DNA from 2 places in the Paraglaciecola sp. 2405UD69-4 genome. Region 2 is predicted to be linked to the other one. Evidence: predicted binding sites of a transcription regulator. Region 2 holds the regulator's gene; the other holds the start of a gene.
What was found. The regulator LexA, encoded in region 2, represses DNA repair genes until DNA is damaged. The targets are predictions, from matches to a motif close to TACTGTATNNNNATACAGTA.

Region 1 (3,479 bases), on a different contig from region 2:
GATAACAACAACTCACGTAAACGAGTATCAATTTCTTTAGCCATTTCAGGGTGCTCTTTCAAATAGTTAATTGAGTTAGCTTTACCTTGACCAATACGCTCACCATTATAGCTATACCAAGCACCAGCTTTTTCAACCATCTTATGGGCCACACCAAGATCAATTAGCTCACCATGGCTGTTAATTCCCTCGCCATAAGTTATCTGGAACTCAGCTTGTTTGAAAGGAGGAGAAATTTTATTTTTGACTACCTTCACCCGGGTTTCATTACCTACTATTTCGTCACCGACTTTAACCGAACCAGTACGACGAATATCTAAACGTACCGAGGCATAAAATTTCAGTGCATTACCACCAGTAGTGGTTTCTGGGGATCCAAACATCACCCCAATTTTCATACGAATTTGGTTAATGAAAATCAGCATAGTATTTGACTGCTTAAGATTACCAGTCAATTTACGCATTGCTTGGCTCATCATTCGAGCTGCAAGGCCCATATGAGAATCACCAATATCTCCTTCAATTTCAGCTTTAGGCGTAAGTGCAGCTACAGAGTCCACAACAATCACATCAACAGCGCCAGAACGAGTCAGCATGTCACAAATCTCTAGGGCTTGTTCACCAGTATCAGGTTGAGAAACTAAAAGCTCGTTTACATCTACACCAAGCTTGGCAGCATAAATAGGATCAAGTGCATGCTCTGCATCAATAAAAGCACAAACTTTACCATTACGCTGTGCTTCAGCAATCACTTCAAGAGTTAAGGTAGTTTTACCACTAGATTCAGGTCCATATATTTCAACTATACGACCAAGAGGTAAGCCACCGGCGCCTAACGCAATATCTAAACCTAGAGAGCCTGTTGAAATGGTTTCAACGTCCATGGTTTTATTATCGCCAAGCTTCATGATAGACCCCTTACCAAATTGTTTTTCAATTTGACCAAGGGCGGCGCTCAACGCTCTGTTTTTGTTGTCATCCATCAGAATGTCCTTCGTAATTGTTAGCATTGTCATGAGCTAACAATTAGTCACTCACAATGCAATTTGCTATACAGTAGTTATAGTCAAAGTATACTGTATGGTTATACAGTTACAAGTAAAAGCGTCAATTAATTTTTAATAAACTAACTAATTGTCTGTTTTATCAACACCTTCAAAACATTAGATAGTGCAAACTCAACCGCTTTAATACGCACATTGTGCCTGTCACCTGTAAACACTTGCCTCTCAGTAAAGGTATCTCCCGCCACAAAAAAACCAAACCATACTGTACCTACAGGTTTTTCAGGCGAGCCCCCATCGGGACCAGCTATACCACTAACACTTACTGCGACTTTAGCACCCGCTGCAGTTGCAGCCCCAATCGCCATTTCTTTCACTGTTTCTGAAGACACAGCACCATAAGTTACTAAAGTGCTAGGCGTCACATTTAACATTTCTTGCTTAGCTTCATTTGAATAGGTGATAAATCCTTTATTAAACCATGCAGAGCTACCTTGAGTACTTGTGATGGCATAGCCAATCCCCCCGCCAGTGCATGACTCAGCACATGTTATTTGCCAACCTTTATCTGCGAGACTCTGCCCTAGTAGTGCTGCTAAACGAAGTATTTCATCGGTCATATCCACAACCTGTTGTGAGCTAAACGCTTGTAAACATTTAGACTTGTTGAATATCAATAGTGCTAATTATGACATTGAACAATTTTTTAGGGCAAGAAAACATATTATCCCCACCTATAAACAATCTAAAACATAAAATGCTTAAGCATTTCTGTCACTACTCCTTTATAATCGGCAACAATTCCCAAGCCCTCGAAGAAACAAGGCTTAAGTACACATGTTTGAACAATTAGAATTAGACGATGACCTGATCCATGCAGTGGTCGATTTAGGCTATAAAGAGCCCACCAGCATACAAAAATTAGTTATCCCAGAAGCCATGAATGGCAAAGATATATTGGCATCTGCACCAACAGGCACAGGTAAAACTGCAGCATTTTTATTGCCAGCATGTCAGTTTTTACTAGACTACCCTAGGCGTAATCCAGGCTCCACGCGAATTTTGATACTTACGCCCACCCGTGAATTAGCATTACAAATATTTGAGCAAGCCAAAGCCATATGTAAATACCTGCCCCATATTAATTGCGGCGTAATAACCGGTGGTATTAACTATGGAACAGACCGCGACTTACTAGAAAAAAACCTAGATATTCTTGTGGCAACGCCTGGACGTTTATTTGAACATATCGAGAAAGAAAGCTTTGACTGCCGTGATATAGAGTGCTTAATTCTCGATGAAGCTGACCGTATGCTAGACATGGGTTTTTCTGCAGTTGTGAATCAAATTGCAGCTGAAGCTCGCTGGCGCAAACAAAGTATGTTGTTTTCAGCTACCTTAGAAGGGGCTGGTATCGCGCGTTTTGCAGGAGACTTATTAGACGATCCAGTGGAGTTAGAAGCTGACTCTAGCCGCAAAGAAAAAGGTGTAATTCACCAATGGATCCACTTAGCAGACAATGGCCACCATAAACTTGCATTGCTTACACACATACTCAGCAATCAAGTAGAAACTGCCATTGTATTTGTAAAAACTAGAGAGCGCTTAGCCACACTTGTAGGGCAGTTGCAGTCTGCAGATATAGATTGTTGTTGGCTACAAGGGGAAATGCCACAAGACAAACGCAACGCCGCAATGGAAAGGTTCAGAAGTGGCGAAGTAAAAATACTCGTTGCTACAGATGTAGCGGCCAGAGGAATTGATGTAGACAACATCAGCCATGTAATTAATTACGATATGCCACGCACAGCAGACGTTTATGTGCATAGAATCGGACGTACAGGTCGTGCCGGTAACAAAGGTACAGCTATCTCATTAGTAGAAGCTCACGACATTGCAATTGTGCCTAAGATTGAACGCTACACAAAACAAAAACTTAAACGCAGAGTGATCGCAGAACTAAGGCCACAAAATAAAGAAGCTAGACCGCCAACTAAAAAGAAGGTCAGTACCAAAACTAAAAAGGCCTTATTAAAAGCTAAACGAGCCGCAAAGGGTAAAAAGAGAAAGGCTAAAGGTAGAGGGCCAAAAAGTTAATATTATGGGTTATCAAGATATAAAAGAAGTAGTACTTGCCACAGGCAACCAAGGCAAAGTAAAAGAGCTAGCCAAAATGCTGTCTGACTTAGGTATTAAAGTGCTTCCACAAAGTGACTTTGCTGTTGGTGACGTGGCCGAAACAGGTACCACATTTGTTGAAAACGCCATAATAAAAGCGCGCCATGGGGCAAAAATCACAGGTTTACCCACTATCGCCGATGACTCTGGTTTAGCGGTAGACGCACTAGGCGGTGCACCAGGTGTATATTCTGCTCGCTATTCTGGCGACAATGCCACAGATCAAAGCAATATACTGAAGTTGCTTGACGCTATGGCTGATGTTCCGGCAAATAAACGCCAAGCTAAATTTTTATG
Region 2 (3,479 bases):
ATTCGTCAGCTTTTACAGCGCGAAATAAACAGAGATGTTGCTTTAGGGGCTTTGTACTCAACATTAGAACGAATGGAGAAAAAAGGTTTGGTCGTGTCTAAACTCGGAGAGGCCACCGCGCAACGTGGCGGAAGACCTAAGCGCTTTTTTTCGGTAACAGCTGAAGGTAAGGCAGCACTTAAACACGCTAAGCAAACCATGGATACCATGTGGCAAGGTGTTGTACTGACAGTGGGAGGTGGACATGCTTAATACTCATTCATCTCAAAAACAGCACACAACTATGTCCAAGTTAGCGACTTGGCTGTTGTCACGATTAGCTAATCCAACCTATCGTGACGAGCTAATAGGCGATATAGAAGAGGAATACACAGAGCGCCAGCAGACCAATCAAGATGCAAACAACTGGCTACTAAGACAAACCACACTGGCGATTTGGGATGGGCAAAAAGCGATGATTAGAACAACAGGTTTTGTAAAAACACTCAGCATTCTTTTATGTGTACTGGCGTTGCCAACCATTGCTTTATTTGTTGGTTGGTTGTCAAACATGCGTATGCCTTCAGAGCATTTGTGGCAGCTTTTGATGGCGGGTGAAGTGCATTACATATTGTTTAATAGCGAATATTGGGGAATTGCATGGAACGAAAGTGGTGTATCTCACCTAGAGGTCGACATGTTTATGCATATCCCATCCATACTCTGGGCAATGGTATTTGCAGTATCGGCTTACTTGTTCTTGAAAAAATCTAAGCCGTCTGTCTGGATGTTTAGTGCCTTTACCTTGGCTTATATATTGTTGCCTTATCTGTTTGGATATGGGGTGATTAGTTCGTTTGAGCCACCTCCACAAAAAGTAGGGCCGATTCTAGCCTTTATGATGTTGGCACCGTTTTTCACTTTACCTATGTCTGTTGGTTTTTTGTTGAAAGGGGTTAAAGACTAAAGCTAGGTACTAATGAATTAGCACGGCCGGCATATGCCGGCTTTTGTGTTTTTCCTCCATCACAAAAATCACATCTGCCCATTGAATGTCTTTGACACTTACCGTTCTTTTCGCCCTTGGGCTAGTACCTGCGGACCTGACGTTTAACTCTGGGTGATTTTTCCAAACCTTTTCAGCAGTTGGGCTGCGCCATTGGTTCCGGCTACAAATAAAAAGTATGTTCTTCATTTGACTCTCCTTAATCAATGTAAAACAAATTTGAGGTTTTTTAATAACTGTATATACTCACACTAACTGTATAGATAAACAGGCTGGTTATGCGTCCATTAACGAAACGACAAGAAGAAGTTTTACAACTCATAAAAGATACTATGTTAGATACAGGTATGCCTCCCACCCGAGCTGAAATTGCCAGAAACCTTGGTTTTAAATCAGCCAATGCAGCTGAAGAGCATTTAAAAGCTTTGGCACGTAAAGGGGTTATCGAAATTTTACCGGGAACTTCTCGCGGTATAAAACTCAACACACCTATTGAAGATCAACTCGAAGATCTTGGTTTACCACTAATTGGTCAGGTTGCTGCTGGTGAGCCTATCTTAGCTCAAGAGCATGTTGAAGGGCATTATCAAGTTGATCCAAGTTTGTTTAAGCCCAGTGCTGATTTTTTATTGAGAGTAAACGGTATGAGTATGAAAGATATCGGTATTTTGGACGGTGATTTATTAGCCGTGCATCGCACTACTGATGTCCATAATGGTCAAGTTGTTGTGGCCCGTGTAGATGAAGATGTGACAGTAAAACGCCTAGAGAAAAAGGGCCGTGAAGTGTTACTGCATGCCGAGAACGATGATTTTGCGCCTATTAAAGTTGATTTGGCTAATCAACCTTTCAATATCGAAGGTATTGCTGTTGGTGTAATTCGTAACGCTGATTGGATGTAACCTTTTTTACAGTAAAACACATAAAAGCGCAGTTACCTTGATTGCGCTTTTTAGCTAACACTTACCTGCTTTTGTAACTTTTTAGTTCACTTCTCTCCTTGTAAATCATTTAACATTTAAATGCTTAAAAAATAAACTTTAGTTTGTATTTTATACAAAAAAGCTAGACGAACCCCTATAAAATAGTCCATTCTTAACTTTCTCGTATCAATTTGTAACAATAAATTAACGTATATTTAACCATTGTTATTGCGTAATCTCTCGCTTCTGGTGTTTTTGACAATGAATAAATACTAATACGTAAAACGTTTATGAGGTGTCAAGTGAAGAGAATTTTGCCCAAGACTGGAATATTATTACCCTTATTCGCTACCACTCCAGTATTTGCAGAAGCCACGGATAAAATTAATCAATATCAATTAAATATGACTAAAGGCGTAACTGAAATAAGCGCTGAAGTTTATGACATGCATATGTTGATGTTCATTATTTGTATTGTTATTGGTGCTGGTGTGTTTATCACCATGTTCATTTCTATGTATTTTCACCGAAAATCTCGGGGTGCTAAACCCGCTAATTTTCATGAGAGCGTCAAAGTAGAAATAGCCTGGACTGTTATTCCTTTCATTATCTTGATTGCTATGGCCGTACCGGCGATGAAGCTGTTAATAGAAATGGAAGATGCTAGTGAGCCCGGAGTGACAGTCTTAGTAACTGGCTCTCAGTGGAAATGGCATTACAAGTATATGGATAACGACCTTGAGTATTACTCAAAAATGGCAACACAAGCCGAACAAATATCTGGAAAATTTGCAAAAGGCGAAAATTATCTACTGGAGGTTGATAGGCCTCTGGTTATTCCCACCGGTCAAAAAGTACGTTTTCTTATTACCTCTGATGATGTGATCCATGCTTGGTGGGTGCCTGATTTTGCTGTGAAACAAGATGCAAACCCAGGTTTTATTAATGATGCTTGGACCTTAGTTAACGACCCCGGTATTTATCGAGGCCAATGTGCTGAGTTGTGTGGTAAAGACCACGGCTTTATGCCAATTGTTGTTATTGCAAAAGAGCCTGCTGAATATGATAGGTGGATCACGGAACAAGAGAATATCCAGCTAAAAGCCAAGCAAGAAGAGCAAAGGTTATTGGCTATGAATATGACCATGGCAGAGTCTATGGCGCTAGGAGAAAAAGTTTATAACGCCAATTGCGCAGCTTGTCATATGCCTAACGGAGAGGGCTTGCAGGGGGTATTTCCAGCGCTTAAAGGTAGTCAAGTTGCTACTGCCGACCAACCTAAACATATTAATATTTTACTTAACGGTGTAACTGGCACTGCCATGCAGGCTTATGCCAAGCAATTAACCATGTCTGAATTAGCCGCTGTTGTTACCTATGAGCGAAACGCTTGGGGAAACAATACTGGTGACTTGGTGCAAGCCAAAGACATTCACGCTGCAATGAACGGAAAATAGGAGAGGTGACCATGACTGTAACAACCAATAACACTCATCATGATGGCCCTCATGACGAAGAGCACCACGAACATCATATACCAACTGGTATAAAGCGTTGGTTATACACTACTA

Region 1: recA (recombinase RecA) is a predicted target of LexA. The motif match lies at 1,075-1,094, and genes of this name have one in related genera.

What each region holds. Positions count from the first base shown of each region.
Region 1 is NZ_JBLIXM010000002.1:1,214,294-1,217,772, forward strand. Features, by position in the region: gene recA (recombinase RecA) at 1-989, opposite strand, end outside; gene pncC (nicotinamide-nucleotide amidase) at 1,127-1,624, opposite strand; gene srmB (ATP-dependent RNA helicase SrmB) at 1,842-3,101, shown strand; gene ACMUMK_RS11930 (XTP/dITP diphosphatase) at 3,106-3,479, shown strand, end outside.
Region 2 is NZ_JBLIXM010000004.1:87,302-90,780, forward strand. Features, by position in the region: gene ACMUMK_RS14335 (PadR family transcriptional regulator) at 1-252, shown strand, start outside; gene ACMUMK_RS14340 (hypothetical protein) at 245-946, shown strand; gene ACMUMK_RS14345 (hypothetical protein) at 956-1,174, opposite strand; gene lexA (transcriptional repressor LexA) at 1,264-1,887, shown strand; gene coxB (cytochrome c oxidase subunit II) at 2,292-3,365, shown strand; gene ctaD (cytochrome c oxidase subunit I) at 3,377-3,479, shown strand, end outside.